2 regions of the Brucella anthropi ATCC 49188 genome follow, and region 1 is predicted to be linked to the other one. Evidence: riboswitches for the same ligand, from Rfam matches in the RefSeq annotation. Region 1 holds a riboswitch; the other holds the start of a gene.

Region 1 (7,825 bases):
GGCGCTTTACCGCGAGCTTGGGCTGGAACCACAGTCCGACGAGAATGAAGTCGATTATTATACGCTGCTCGATCTGGAAGATATCGTTCGCCGCCTCTACGGCGATGATTTTGCGGCCTGGGTGAAGAAGAATATCTCTCCAACAGAATTGCTTTTCCGTATCGCAGATGAAACCGGCATTGTTATGCTTCCGGGCACTGGCTTCGGTACTTTGCAGCCTGCAGGGCGTATCTCGCTGGCGAACCTCAATGAGTATGAATATGCTGCTATCGGACGTTCGCTGCGGCGTATGGCGGAAGAGGTTTACGACAAGGAATTCAAGCCAAAGAAGAAAAACAAATAAGTTGTCGGGCAGGGGCGCGAAAAGCGCCCCTTCACCCATTAGACTGACGACAGAACCAGCAAGTCGCGGCGGACGTCATCACCGTTGCCGCTTATGAGCTGCTTCTCGATATCCGCATGTGTGGCCTTCCATATCGGTACCGCTGCAGCAAGAGCTGCTTTTCCCTCTGGCGTGAGTTGCAATAAACGCTCGCGCCGGTCCTTTGGGTTGATAACGATCTCCACCCAACCTTGCCGCTGCAATGGCTTCAACGCTGCAGTCAAAGTCGTCTGATCCATGGCCAGAAGCTCAGCGACCGGCTTCATTGGCGGCGGTGCCGGGCGATTGAGCGACATCATCAGCGAGAATTGGCCGTTGGTCAGCCCAACTGGACGCAGAGCGTCGTCAAAGCGGCGGGCGAGCGCACGTGCGGCACGCTGAACATGCAAGCAAAGGCAGGTATCACGAACCAGAAGTGTTGTTTCAAAGGGTACATCGAGGCTATTTGACATGATTTATTAATATTGATATCAATGTAAATCGTCAAGCGGGAACATTGATATCTGGGCACAGACAGGGAGCAAAAGCCGGAGGAGGGCTTGCACCATGAATGAGGTCGTATCCCGAGAAGTTTGGCTTGAGGCGCGACGTGCGCTTCTGGCAAGTGAAAAAGAAGCCACCCATCTGCGCGACAAGGTCAATCGTGAGCGGCAGGCACTGCCATGGGTGATGGTTGATAAGGATTATGCATTCGATACGCCTTCTGGTCGGAAGTCGCTTTCCGAACTGTTCGACGGGCGTAGCCAGTTGCTGGTCTACCATTTCATGTTCGGACCCGACTGGGATCAAGGTTGCACGGGATGTTCGTTCCTTGCTGACAATCTTGATGGCGCCGTGACACATCTCAACAATCACGACGTCACGCTAGTTGCCGTTTCGCGCGGGCCTCTGGCAAAGCTGGAAGCTTATAAGAAGCGGATGGGCTGGCATTTTCCATGGGTTTCGTCAGAAGGTAGTGATTTCAACTTCGATTACCACGTCTCCTTTACGAAGGATGAGCTCGAGAATAACCGCGTTTTCTACAATTTCGACAAGCTGCCTGCAGAAGATGCTTTTGATGAGCTGCCCGGCATGAGCGCTTTCTACAAGGACGAAAGCGGTGCCATCTATCACACCTATTCCAGCTATGCCCGAGGCATCGAGGAGTGGATAGGCACTTTGATGATCCTCGACCGCGCCCCCAAGGGCCGGAATGAAAATGGCACGATGCATTTCGTCAAACGGCACGATGAGTATGAAGCACAGGCTTCCAAGCACAGCTGCTGCGGCTGATCATTCAACTGTGAAAGAAATCCAAGGGAGTACTTTCAATGAAAAACGGCTCTTCTCCGTTCGTCTGGTATGAACTTATGACAACAGATGCTGACAACGCACAGGATTTTTATACAAAAGTCGTCGGCTGGACAGCGAAAGATGCCGGGGTTCCCGGCATGAAATATACATTGTTCGAAGTGCCCGGATGCATGATTGCAGGCATGATGTCGATGGCGGATATGCCAAAGGAAGATTGCGGAGGCGAACCCGGCTGGATCGGTTATGTCGGTGTCGCAAATGCAGACGAATATGCCAAAAAGGTTGAAGCAGAAGGTGGCAAGGTGCTCAGAGCAGCGCAGGATATCCCGGACATTGGACGGTTTGCGATCGTTTCGGACCCGCAAGGTGGTATCTTTGCACTTTTTGAACCGAAAGACGACATGCCGCCACCGGCTGACTTCGGTTCGCGCAAACCGGGGCATCCGGGCTGGCATGAACTGTATGCTCAAAACTGCGAGACGGTATTTCCGTTCTATGAGAAAGTTTTCGGCTGGAAGCTCTCACGCAATTTCGACATGGGGCCTATGGGCAATTACAAGGTGTTCAGTGTCGATGGCGCCGATCACGGCGGTATCATGACCGCACCTCCCGGCACTCCTGTTGGCTGGGGCTTCTACTTCATGGTCGATGGCGTGAAGAATGCTGCCAGCCGGGTCAAGTCTCTCGGCGGAGCGGTTTTGCAAGAGCCGATGGAAGTACCGAACGGCGAATGGGTTGTTCAATGCAAGGATCCGCAAGGTGTGAACATCTCGCTCGTGGCGCCAAAACCGTAGGATAATTGCGCCTTGCGATTGACTGCCGATACATTTGCGATGATTGGTTGGACCATCGAAACGTATCGGCGGAAGATCGATCATGCACGACAGAAGGATGCGTCAGTCTCGGCAGGCAGGTACTGTTTTTGCCGCGGATGTTGGTGGGTCCTTCATTCGGCTGGCCCGCTCTGTACATCCGGGACACATCGAACTTCTTGAAAAGTTGCCGACCCCTGCAAACAGTTGGGATGAGTTCGGGGGCGCATTGGAAACTGCGCTTCGAACCCACGCATCGGATGAGGCGGGGCCACTTGCACTTTCCATCGCTGGATTGGTTGATCCAGTAACTAGTTCCGCTTTCTCGGCGAACATTCCTTGCATCACCGATCATAGATTAAGCCTTGAACTCGGCGAGCGATTGCAGCGACAGGTGATCGCCGCCAATGATGCTGATTGTCTGGCCCTTGCAGAAGCTATCGAAGGGGCTGGTAAGGGGCACGACATAGTTTTTTGCGCAGTGCTGGGCACAGGTGTTGGCGGCGGGCTTGTTATCGACGGTCGATTGGTTCGCGGTAAAGCCGGTTTGACTGGCGAATGGGGGCATGGCCCGATCCTCAACACGTGTGTAGAAATAGACGGACAAACAGTGTCGGTTCCTCGCTTCGATTGTGGCTGCGGTCAGAGCGGTTGCGTCGATACGATTGGTGGCGCGCGCGGGATCGAAAAGCTGCACCAGTTTCTGAACGGTATAGATGCGAGTAGCCATGCGGTCCTGCGGGAATGGCTGGAAGGCAGCCCGGAGGCGAGACGGACGATTATCGCTTATCTCCAGCTGGTTGCCGATCCGCTTGCAGCCGTCGTCAACATAACAGGCACGTCGATTATTCCGGTTGGTGGTGGACTTGCTACTGCTTCCGAATTGATCTCCGCACTTGATACGGCCGTCAGGGCCAGAATTTTGCGGAAAATGAACCAACCATTGGTCGTTCCGGGTGTATTCGGCAGTGATGGCGGTTTGGTTGGGGCCGCAATATTGGGGCATCAGACGTGAGCGTGTTACTTGAAGTCTGCGTGGATAGCGCCGAAGGGTTGCGGTCGGCAATTGAAGGTGGTGCGGATCGTATCGAGCTCTGTTCTGCGCTTGAGCTTGGTGGTTTGACGCCTTCGCTGGGATTGATGGAGCTTGCCTCGAAAGCGCCAATCCCGGTTTACGCAATGATCAGACCGCGCGCGGGCAATTTCTGCTTTTCGACAGAAGATGAAGCCATCATGGTGTCGGATATTCGTAATGCCACAAATGCCGGTTTGGCCGGTGTTGTTATTGGCGCTTCGCTGAGCGACGGTTCTCTTGATGTCGCCATGTTGGAAAGACTGGTTGCAGAAGCAAAAGGCCTTGGAACGACGCTTCATCGCGCATTCGATCTCGTTCCGAATATGGAGATTGCCGTACAGCAAGCAATTGCACTCGGCTTTGAGCGCATTCTGACGTCTGGTCTGTCACAAACTGCGGAAAAGGGGTTGGATAATCTGCGGGTGCTGGCTGAGTTGGCTGGTGGCCGCATCCGCATCATGCCCGGCAGCGGCGTCAACGCGGAGAACGCGAGACGGATCGTGGAGGCAACGGGCGCGGCAGAGATTCATGCTTCATGCCGTGTCCCGGTCGAAGAGAAGGATTCTCGCGCTATCGCTTTCGGTTTTGCCGCAGAACAATCATTTCGGTTATCAGCTCAGCGTGTAAGCGCTTTGAAAGCCGCCATAGAAAAAATTTGAAGGACGTTCATTCCAAATTTTGTAAGTCGCTGAGTGCAGCATTCATAAACTGATCGGCAAAAGAAATGGAAATTTCTCATACACTTTAAGGCGACACTTAAACCCTATTGCCACCCCGAAAGAGTTTGAGTAGAAGTGACATCACATCAAGAGTTGGGGAGACGCCCAACGCCAACCTGCCTCTCCGGGCAAGGTGGTACTCTCTGTAAAGAGAGGATGTGGCCAAACCGGCAAATATACGGACAAAGCCACTCGCGTCTTCCCCCAACATAAACTAGGGACCGACGCGACATGCCGATTAAAATTCCTGACGATCTGCCAGCAACCAGTGTTCTCCAGGCCGAGGGCGTTATGGTCATGCGTGAAGCAGATGCCATTCGTCAGGATATTCGTCCGCTGAAGATCGGCCTTCTCAATCTGATGCCGAACAAGGTCACGACAGAGACGCAGATTGCGCGTCTGCTTGGCGCGACACCGTTACAGGTCGAGCTTACCCTTGTTCGTATCACCAACCATGTGGCGCGCCATACGCCTGCCGATCACATGCTGTCGTTCTACCAGCCGTGGGAAGAGGTGCAGGACCAACGCTTTGACGGTTTTGTCATCACCGGTGCTCCGGTCGAACGCCTCGAGTTCGAGGAAGTCACCTATTGGGATGAGATGCAGCGTGTCTTCGATTGGACGCAGACCCATGTGCACCGGTCACTGAATATATGCTGGGCCGCACAGGCTGCGGTCCATCATTTCCACGGCATGGGCAAGTACGAGCTGCCGGGCAAGGCGTCGGGCGTCTATAGCCAGCGCAATCTTGCGCCGTCGTCTCCCTACCTTCGCGGGTTCTCGGATGATTTCAAAATCCCGGTTTCACGCTGGACCGAAGTGCGCAAGAGCGACATTCCAGCCGAGAGTGAGCTGAAGGTTTTGGTCGATAGTCCGGAAACAGGCCTTTGCCTGCTGGACGATCCACGTCATCGCGCGCTGCATATGTTCAATCACGTGGAGTACGACACAACGTCGCTTGCCGATGAGTATTTCCGCGACATTCAGGCTCAGCCTGAAACAAAGGTTCCAGCGAACTATTTCCCCGGAGATGACGCGACGCGCCAGCCGGAAAACCGCTGGCGCAGCCACGCACATCTTCTGTTTGGAAACTGGATCAACGAGATGTATCAATCGACGCCTTACGACCTGCAAAATATCGGGAAGCGTTAAGGGCACACAGTAAGGAAAGCGCGACCAGAATGCATCCGATCCACGGCAGGGCTTGCAAGTGCCAGTGCCGTAAAGCAAGTCCTCCCGTGGCCGTGCCAAGCGCTACGCCTATGTGCATGGCAGATAGATTGATCCCGACACCGGCATCTGCCGTTGCGGGATCGGTCGTGATGAGAAAGCTCTGAACGACGGGTGATATCATCCAACTGATACAAGCCCAGATCATCAGCACCGCGCCGAAAATAGTGCTGGACCCTGTTGCAAGTGGTATCGTTGCTAACGCCGTCAGATAGAGAAGTGGCGTCAGCACGATAGCCAACCTTGGTGAAAGCTTGTCGACGAGCAGTCCGCCGAGATAGCCGCCTGTCATTCCGGCCATGCCGAACGCCACCATCGCCCAGATGACTTTCTGTGAAGAGATGTGGACAGCCTCCAGAAGATAGGGTGACAGATAGGCGAACAAGACGAAATGACCGCCGATCATCAGGACGGAAACCAATTGTGCTGATACCAGCCGGAAGGATTTCAGGTGCGGCATATAAGGTGGCAAACCATGCGGGCTTCGTCCTGCACGGGGCAGGGAAAGCAACGACAGGAGCAGCACCAAAGCTGCCGCCAGTGCCAGGCACAGGAAGACCGCGCGCCAGCCCAGCCAATCGTTGACAATCATTCCCGTGGGGACACCGGCCACCATCGATCCGCTTATACCCATGAATATGATCCCGATGGCGCGTCCGCGCATTGCGGGACTAACCAGCTCTGTCGCCAGCATGGTGGCAATCAGGCAGACGACTGCACTTGCGGAGGCCATGCCGATGCGCGCGATAAACAGGACAGCATAATTGGGGCTAATGCTCGCGATGATATTGCTTGCGATGAAAACGCCCAAGGCGAAGACGAGGATGGCTTTCCGTTCGAAGCGCGTTGTTAGAACGAATGCCAGTGGTGCTGTGAGAGCGAAGGTAATCGAGAAGATTGATGTCAGCTGCCCGGCGGCACTGACTGAGACATTCAAACCGGGTGCGATGCCCGGAAGAATGCCGACGATAATGTTCTCGGCGGTGCCGGTAACGAAAGTTGCCAGCGCCAGCACAAATAACCGGATGTCCATATTTGCCATTCCCTTTCATGGTAACACCATGCGGGCAGCAAATGGCCCGGCATGGCGATATTGCATGCCGGGTTTCGAGGCAAAGCTTCGGTTATCCCTGATATAACTTCATAACATCCAAACTGGCTTTTGGCCAGTTTCTCGCTGTTTAGCTGGCGGCACGCGCCAGCCATCTGTGCCAGTCGTCCTCTGAGCCGTGGAAAACGTTCAGGTCAATCTTGCCGTTCACGCCCTGCGACAGACCCGACCCAGAATACTGCCAGAAGGTCCATGGGCGACCCGGATAGACCTTCGACGGATGCTGGGCAACGGCACGCAGCCAGAATGGATAGTTGGTAAAGGCACCTTTCAGATTATCGTCATAGAAATCCGGTGCGGTATAGATGATTGGCCGCTTGCCATAATGTTGCTCCAGTCTGTCCATGAACACCTGCATCTTTTCCCGCACCTGCGCCGGAGAAGGTCGACGCTTGCAGGAGGAATCGCCGTTCCATTCTACGTCGATGACAGGTGGAAGCGCATCGGCTTCCTTTGGAACATTGCGGATGAACCAATCGGCCTGCTGGCTTGCCACGCGGCACCAGTAGAAAAAGTGGTATGCGCCGCGTTTGATGCCCGCTGCTTTCGCTTCGCGCCAGTTCTTGCGGAACATGGGATCGAGGTGGTCGCCGCCGTCGGTCGCCTTGATGTAGGCGAAGTTTGCACCTTGCGTGCGCAGTCTCACCCAATCGATATCACCCTGCCAGCGGGAGACGTCCACACCGTGCACTGCCAGCTTGCGTGGCGACGAGCGTCCGAAATTGATCGGTTTCGCATCACGAAAGCGGTGGCTGTAGACTTTCGACCGTTCCTGTGGTGCGAGGCGCACCGGCGGATAGGCTGCGACTTCCGGCTTTGGAACAGAGATGCGCGCCTGGGGGCGTTCCTGCAACTGCGGTTGCGGTGTAACGGGAGCAGGCGGCTCTGCCTTGAACGGACCCGCATCTGGAATAGGGCCGGCCCAAGCCAGAACTTCTTCCTGCTCGGCAGCTGGCATGGGCTGCGGTGCGCTCGCCATTTCGCTCAAGGGGGCGGGCGGAACCGGGCGAGCCACCGAACTTGTGGTCTCAGCCGATGTCTTCGACTGGAGCATAATGCTGTCGATGCCCGAACTTGACGTACAGCCCGTCAAAGCGGCACAGGCAAGGGCAATGACTGATACAACCGAAGAACGCATGAGCACCCGTAACGCAAAACAAATGGGCTGCAACGCTCCCTCCGAGCTAATTGCTAATCAAAGCT
Region 2 (7,825 bases), on a different replicon from region 1:
CCTGCGCCACAAGTCCAGTCGTGCCGGAGCGGAGGAAGTTGAACATCGATAGCAGGAAGTCAAATACCAGCGCGCCGATCGCCAGACCGCCGATCAGCTCGGCCTGTCCCATCTGGCCGACAACGCCCATGTCCACAAGTCCGAGAAGCGGCGTCGTGATTGCAGCAAGCGTCATGGGAATGGCGATCAGCATCACCATCCGGTGCGTTACGTCGAACGGCCTTGTTACGCCACCAACACGTTGCAGCGACTGATCCATAATGCTTGTCCCGAATGCATTCCCTCTGATGAAGATCATCTACTCTGGAATCAATCGAAACTACAGATAATTCGGCCACCGCATTGTCGCAGTTCCTGACAGCGAACTGTCAGGAGAAACAGCAATGTTAAAGACCCAACATCATGGCCCAATATATGTAAGTGGGTTTGTTTTCAGGCGTAGCCCAGGCAAGGCCATAATGCTCGAATGTCGGATCGAGCATGTTCTTGCGATGGCCCGGCGATTTCATCCATGCGTCGAAGACGGCTTGGGTATCACGCTGTCCCGAGGCCACGTTTTCGGCGGCTGGTCCGCGGATACCCGCCTGGCGCAGTCGCGCGACGAAGCCATTGCCCCAACCGACGCTGTGGCCGATCTTTCCGTAACTCGCCATACGCCTTGCTTGATAAAGCGCGGCTTGCTCGAGCTTGGAATCGGTCGCCATCAAAGGCAGACCATTTGCCTTGCGAATAGCGTTGAAAATCGGGGTGGGATCATTGTCTCCGGCAGCCAGCGCCATGTTCAATGGCACGACCGACACCGCCAGCGCCCCACCGGCGAGGACCAGAAAGCCGCGCCGGTTAAGTGTTAATCCTTGTTTTTGCTGCATTGCCTGTCTGAGCTATCCAATTACCGAATTGAGTTCATTTCCGGTAGCTGAGGATACGGAGCAAAATAAAGGCAGGAATGACGACAGCCGCCCCAAGGATCAGATAATCGACAAAACCTGAGATTGCCGAAAAGCCCATATTCCACAGGCGCAGGAAGAAATCGCGAATGCCATAGAAAATATCATAAGGCGTCCAGTGAAACGCGCTCATGACCACGCCGACGACCAGCGAGATCAGCACCAGCTTGATCAGGACACGGGCGGGGGTATCGCCAAGAAAACGGTTCACACCATCCGACATGCAAATCTCCTGAGTGGTTATTGGTCAAAGCGACAGATTCATCGCGCAAGAAATAGGCTGTCCGTGCAGCCTTCGCAAGTTCCACACTCGTTTATCGCTGTTTGCGGTAATCTCGCGGAGCTTTCTGTTTTTGCCGCGAAAATGAACGGTTCATGCTGCGCGTATCGGTGAAACCGCTTGCAACGGCCACTTCCAGCAGGGACAGACCTGTTTCGGATAAAAGTTCCTTGGCCTTTTTAACCCGAAGTTCTTCGCGAACCTCGAATGCCGTTCGCTCAAGGGCAAGTTTGAAACCACGCTCCATCTGGCGGACAGAAATTCCCAATCGTCGCGCGACATCGATCATCGGCACCGGGTCTTCCAGCGTTTCCTCAAAAATACGGATCGCCTTGCGGATCATCGGCGAGCGTACACCGTTGAAACTCAGAGCGGGTTGTTCGGAACGTACAAGCTCATAAGGGATCATGAGGATGGATGCGCTCTTGCGCGCCAATTCCTCGGAAATCTCGTTCTGTATGATTGAAAGCGCCAGCGACGCCGTACCAAGCCCGCCAGCACAGGTGAAATGTCTTCCGCTGCGGTGAAACAGGCTGGTCGTATCGGCTGTATAACCGTCGAAAAGCTCCAGAAAATCGTCACGATGGAACCAGCTGACGCAGCAATTGCGGTCCGGCAGAAGATCGGCCTCCGCCAGCAGAAAGGCGGCAGTACAAAGACCGACTACGGTCTTGCCGCGCCGGTCCGCACGCTTGATGATATCGATCAGTGCCTGCTGCCTCGGCCGATACTGTGCAAGCAGCCCGCCGACAACGGCAACATAATCACAATCGTCGAGTTCTCCCATGGGGGCCGTCGGCTCGATCACCATGCCGGAGCTGGAGGTTACGGGGTCTCCTGATAGCGTGCAGATTTTCCATGCGCAGCGTATCTGACGGCTCTTGTCGCGATCATCGGCAGCAAGGCGAAAAGGATCGAGGAAAAGGCTGAGCGCACTCAGCGTAAAGCCCGGTAGCGCAACAATGCCGACCGATAGCCTGCGCTGCGGGGCATCCGTTGTCGCTTGAAGCTTCCCGTCCTGATCCCGTTCGATTCCAGTTGTCACTTAGGTCGGTCTCCTCCACCCAGAACTATATCTGCTCGGAGGAGGCTAATACAGTCAACGAAAATGCTTGGAAAGCTTCAACTGCTGCGCCTGATAGTTGGAGCCGAGGTCGACACCGTAAAGCGCAGATGGGCGGTGCAGCATGTGTTCGTAAACCAGACGCCCGACGATCTGCCCGTGCTCCAGAATGAACGGAACCTCATGGCTGCGAACTTCCAGAACGGCGCGGCTGCCGGTTCCACCCGCAGCGCTGTGCCCGAAACCCGGATCGAAGAAGCCTGCATAGTGAACTCGGAATTCGCCAACCAGCGGATCAAACGGCGTCATTTCCGCCGCATAAAGCGGGGGAACATGCACGGCCTCGCGTGAGACGAGAATATAGAATTCATCCGGATCCAACACGAGTTCGCGCGCGCCGCGATCATAGATCGGTTCCCAAAAGTCGAGAACGTCGTGCGCCGCACGCTTGTCCACATCGACCACAGCCGTATGGTGCTTGCCGCGATAGCCGATCAGCCGGTCAGGACCGCCCGAAAGATCGACCGAAAGGGCGATGCCGCCGCCGGAAATATTCGGCATTTCCGCAGCAACCAGTGTTTCGGCATGATGCAGTGCGGCGAGTTCAGCTTCGTCGAGCTGGGCCCGCCCCTTGCGGAAGCGTATCTGCGACAGGCGCGATCCCGTGCGCACGACGATCGGGAATGTGCGTGGGCTGACTTCCAGATAAAGCGGGCCATTATATCCCGCAGGCACCTTGTCGAATTCCTGCGCTCCGTCCGCGATAACGCGGGTGAAGATATCGAGGCGTCCCGTTGAACTTTTCGGGTTTGCCGATGCCGACAGGTCCGCCGACAGCGCCAGCCCTTCGAGGAGCGGAACGATATAAACGCAGCCGGTCTCAAGAACTGCCCCTGCGGTCAGGTCGATCTCGTGCAGTTTCAGTCGTTCCAGCTTTTCCAGGACCGGTGTGCCTGGCCCCGGCATGAAGGAGGCGCGGACACGATAGGCCTTTGCGCCAAGCCTCAGATCGAGGCTTGCAGGCTGTATCTGATCGGGATCAAGAGGGCGTGGAGACGCCAGCAAACCGCTTTCAAACAGCGCGGAAATATCCGCATCCGCCAGAATTCCAGCATCTTTCTGCATCATTACCCCGATACTCCGTAGCCTAAAGCACGTCGTGCTTTATCGTGTTCAAGCGACATGCTTTAATCTCTTGTTTTCACGCATGTCTTTATCCCGAAACCGGTTCCCACTTTCGGGAGACATGCTGTAAGCATTGCTTGACAAAGACCATTGACCGCTCGCGGCGTCAATGCCAACCCTTCCAGCAGCTAGAAACCGGGTTTTCCGCAGGAATCCAAGCATTATCACGGCATGCGGGATGCGCTTTTCCCGAAATGGGGCGGTTTCGGCATTGACGGCTCTACTCAACAGGCATAATGGAAATGTGTTCCGTGGTGATTTGGCCGGCCGGCTTGCAGCCACGTTAAAGAATTCGCTAAAAAAGGCCGCGGTTCGTTACCGGCCTTTTGCGTGTTCGCAAGGCCGGTTTTTTATTGGCCGCCGAGGCTCGACTATCCTGCCCCGGCCGACCAGCTTTCGACAGGTTGGAAAAATGACGACTGAGAATACCCGCAAGTTTCGCCCTGCAACTGAGCTCGTGCATGCCGGATCGTTGCGTTCCGGATTTGCCGAAATGTCAGAAGCAATGTTCCTGACACAGGGTTTCCTCTATCCGAATGCCGAAGCCGCCGAAGCGCGCTTCAAGGGCGAGGATCCGGGTTTCATCTATTCGCGTTATGCCAACCCGACCACCGACATGTTCGAAAAACGCATGTGCGCGCTGGAAGGCGCCGAAGAAGCCCGTGCAACCGCATCCGGCATGGCTGCGGTCGCAGCTGCGATCCTGTGTCAGGTGCAGGCGGGCGATCACGTGATTTCTGCCCGCGCCGTTTTCGGCTCCTGTCGCTACATCGTTGAGACCATCTTGCCGAAATATGGCGTCGAAATCTCGATTATCGACGGCTCCGATATCGAAAACTGGAAAGCAGCTGTTCGCCCGAACACCAAGGTCATGTTCCTTGAAAGTCCGTCCAATCCGACGCTCGAAATCATCGACATTGCTGCCGTTGCACAGGTCGCCAATGAAGCGGGCGCCAAACTGATCGTCGACAACGTTTTTGCCACACCGCTTTTCCAGAAGCCTCTGGAGCTGGGCGCGCATATCGTCGTTTACTCTGCGACCAAGCATATCGACGGTCAGGGACGCTGCCTTGGTGGTGTAGTCCTCTCCGACCGCGAATGGATTGAGAACACTCTGCAGGATTATTTCCGTCACACCGGTCCGGGGCTCAGCCCATTCAACGCGTGGATCATGCTGAAGGGTCTTGAAACACTGGCCGTGCGCGTGCGCCAGCAGACGCTATCGGCGACTGCGGTTGCCGACTTCCTTGCAAACAAACCGGGCGTGAAGCGCGTGATCTATCCGGGACGGGCAGACCATCCGCAGGCCGACATCATCGCCAAGCAGATGACCGGCGGCTCGACCCTCATTGCTTTGGAACTTGACGGTGGCAAGGAAGCAGCCTTCAAGTTCCAGAACGCGTTGCAGGTTTTCAGCATCTCCAACAATCTGGGTGACGCAAAAAGCCTGATTACTCACCCGGCAACCACGACGCACAAGAACCTCAGCGACGAGGCGAAAGCTGAACTCGCTATCTCGGACGGTCTCCTGCGTATCTCGGTTGGCCTCGAAGATACGGATGATCTCGTCGAGGATGTAGAAGAAGCGCTGAAGGCCGCACGCTAAGCAAACACATAGAGCTATATTGTGGCATTTAGGCTGCAAACAAAGGCTAAAACTGAGCATTTGCCGGAACATTTCGGCAAATGCCGTTCATTTGACATGCCGAATTGTTGACCTCCCCCGCAACTTTAGCGATAGGTGGGGCGAACAACGGTGCCCATGAAAAGAATCGGCAAACCGTTCAATGCAAAGCATCTTTGCGATCCGGTTTCATCTGATCCCAAGGGTGCCAAGGCCGATGTGAATGTAGGGCGGGTGCGCATGTACAGAGCGGTAACGCGGGGGATCGAAGTTTCGGTCGAACCTTTCTATTTGGAAGACCAGTCCGAGCCCGAAGAAAACCGTTATGTCTGGGGCTATCGTATAACGATTGCCAACAACTCCACGGAAACCGTACAGCTTCGTTCGCGTTACTGGCAGATTACCGATGCGAACGGGTATGTCGAGGAAGTGCGCGGGCCGGGCGTGGTCGGCGAACAACCAACACTCGAACCAGGCGACTCTTTTCAATATTCATCGGGCTGCCCGTTGACCACCACATCGGGCGTCATGGTCGGGCGCTATCAGATGCAGGGCAACGGCGGCAGTTTGTTTGAAGTGGATATACCCGCTTTCTCGCTGGATATTCCGGAACAAAGGCGAACTTTAAATTAGGTTGGTCATAAAAAATGGCTCGCCACCAGTGGTAACAAGCCATTTTCTCAGCTGTAATAAAGCCTAGGGTCAGGACCTAGGACTTTGGCGCGAATTCCGCCGGATCGAACTCATAGCGTTTCGAGCAGAACTCACAGGTCACGGAAATCTTGCCGTTGTCCGCACTCTCTGCAATTTCCTCGGCTGTAAAACCTGACAGCACACCGGAAATTTTGTCCCGCGAGCACGAACACTCGTCCAGCACAGGCACAGAGTCGAAGACGCGCACGCCGCGTTCATGGAACAGACGATAAAGCAGCCGCTCGGAGCCGACCTGCGGGTCCGTCAGTTCAGAACTTTCGATCGTTCCAACCAGCGAACGGGCTTCGTCCCATGCGTCGTCTTCGGGATGAAAGGCGACTTCGGCTTCATCCTCATCACCGCCTGGCAGGTCGGGGATGCGTGCACGCAGTTCGGATTCCGGCAGGAACTGAATGATCAGCCCGCCAGCACGCCACTGTTCCACTGGCTTACCATCGGCACCGCGTTCGACAAGCTTGGCAACGCTCAGTTTCAGATCAGTCGGAATCTGTTCCGACTGACGGAAATAGGTCGTGGCGATTTCTTCCAGCGTCGAACCATCAAGCGCAACAATGCCCTGATAGCGCTGAGTATAAGCGCCCTGATCCACCGTGAAGGCGAGTGTGCCCCGTCCAAGCAGTTCCTCGGGCTTCGTCTTGTGGGCGGCAACCGCCTCCTTCAACCGTTCCTCGTCGAAACGTGCATAGGCGCGCACCGAACGCGGCGTGCGGAAGTCGACCACCAGCATGTCGACGGGACCGTCGGACTGCGTCTGGAAGATGAACTTGCCTTCAAATTTGAGCGACGTGCCAAGCAATACGGTCAGCACCGTCGCTTCCGCCAGCAGGCGGGCCACTTCTTCCGGATAGTTATGGCGTTTCAGAATGCCGTCGATACTCGCGCCAAGCTGAACCGCGCGACCACGCACGTCGAGTCCTTCCACCTGAAAGGGCACAACGGCGTCATCGCCTGCGAAGTCGAAATCGCCCAGATTGACCTGGATGTTCTCGACTTCGGTATGCTCATTGCTGGTCTTGTCAGCCAAATTATGCTCCCAGATCGCGGCTTTGCAGACACCAGGCCAGAATGGCTTTCTGGGCATGGAGCCTGTTTTCCGCTTCATCGAATACGACCGATTGTGGTCCATCGATCACTTCATCCGTCACTTCCTCGCCGCGATGTGCAGGCAGGCAGTGCATGAAAAGCGCCTTCGGATCAGCTTTTGCCATCAGTCGCGCATTGACCTGATAGGGCATGAAAACGTTGTGGCCGCGGGCATGATCTTCCTGCCCCATCGAAACCCACGTATCGGTCACGATGCAATCTGCGCCGTTCGCCGCTCTTTCCGGATCGATGGTAGACATGATGCTCGCGCCATTCGCTTTCGCCCAATCGACATATTGCGACTTGGGTTCACTGCCTTCCGGCGTTGCGATATTGACGTTGAAATCAAAACGCGCCGCAGCTTCAACCAGCGAGTGGAGGACGTTGTTACCGTCCCCCATCCAGGCAAAAGTCTTGCCTTTGATCGGGCCGCGATGTTCCTCATATGTAAGAACGTCAGCCATGATTTGACAAGGGTGCGTATCGTCCGTCAGTGCATTGATAACCGGAACAGTTGCATATTCGGCAAGTTCCAGCATGCGTTCATGCGATGTGGTGCGGATCATGATCGCATCAACATAGCGCGACAGAACTTTCGCCGTATCGGCGATGGTTTCACTGCGCCCGAGCTGCATTTCCGAACCGGTCAGCATGATCGTCTCGCCGCCAAGCTGGCGCATGCCGACATCGAACGACACACGCGTGCGCGTGGAAGGCTTTTCGAAGATCATCGCAAGCACCTTGCCTGCGAACGGTCGTTCGATTTCTCCCGCCTTCAGGCGCGCCTTGCGCGCCTTGGCGTCTTCCATGATAGCGCGAAGTTCCGATGCCGGAACAGCAGAGAGGTCGATAAAGTGTTTGATCCCGTTATCGCTAGCCATGATATCACGCCGTCTTGCTGATCGGATTTGCAGTTGCGAGCCGTTCGA

The links. A riboswitch is a leader RNA that binds a small molecule or an ion and turns the genes downstream of it on or off. The one in region 1 is predicted to bind S-adenosylmethionine.
Region 2: another riboswitch for S-adenosylmethionine. It lies ahead of OANT_RS02090 (O-succinylhomoserine sulfhydrylase); the one in region 1 lies ahead of metA (homoserine O-acetyltransferase MetA).

The regions. Positions count from the first base shown of each region.
Region 1 is NC_009668.1:847,374-855,198, forward strand. Features, by position in the region: gene OANT_RS18015 (bifunctional aspartate transaminase/aspartate 4-decarboxylase) at 1-343, shown strand, start outside; gene OANT_RS18020 (MarR family winged helix-turn-helix transcriptional regulator) at 382-834, opposite strand; gene OANT_RS18025 (DUF899 domain-containing protein) at 929-1,654, shown strand; gene OANT_RS18030 (VOC family protein) at 1,693-2,469, shown strand; gene OANT_RS18035 (ROK family protein) at 2,552-3,502, shown strand; gene OANT_RS18040 (copper homeostasis protein CutC) at 3,499-4,221, shown strand; SAM-I-IV-variant riboswitch at 4,360-4,469, shown strand; gene metA (homoserine O-acetyltransferase MetA) at 4,513-5,433, shown strand; gene OANT_RS18050 (MFS transporter) at 5,378-6,544, opposite strand; gene OANT_RS18055 (glycoside hydrolase family 25 protein) at 6,693-7,760, opposite strand.
Region 2 is NC_009667.1:421,365-429,189, reverse strand. Features, by position in the region: gene OANT_RS02115 (MATE family efflux transporter) at 1-259, opposite strand, end outside; gene OANT_RS02110 (CAP domain-containing protein) at 387-869, opposite strand; gene OANT_RS02105 (DUF6460 domain-containing protein) at 904-1,170, opposite strand; gene OANT_RS02100 (GlxA family transcriptional regulator) at 1,262-2,272, opposite strand; gene OANT_RS02095 (2'-deoxycytidine 5'-triphosphate deaminase) at 2,327-3,418, opposite strand; SAM riboswitch at 3,717-3,796, shown strand; gene OANT_RS02090 (O-succinylhomoserine sulfhydrylase) at 3,888-5,081, shown strand; gene apaG (Co2+/Mg2+ efflux facilitator ApaG/CorD) at 5,340-5,732, shown strand; gene OANT_RS02080 (Hsp33 family molecular chaperone) at 5,809-6,837, opposite strand; gene argF (ornithine carbamoyltransferase) at 6,839-7,777, opposite strand; gene OANT_RS02070 (aspartate aminotransferase family protein) at 7,782-7,825, opposite strand, start outside.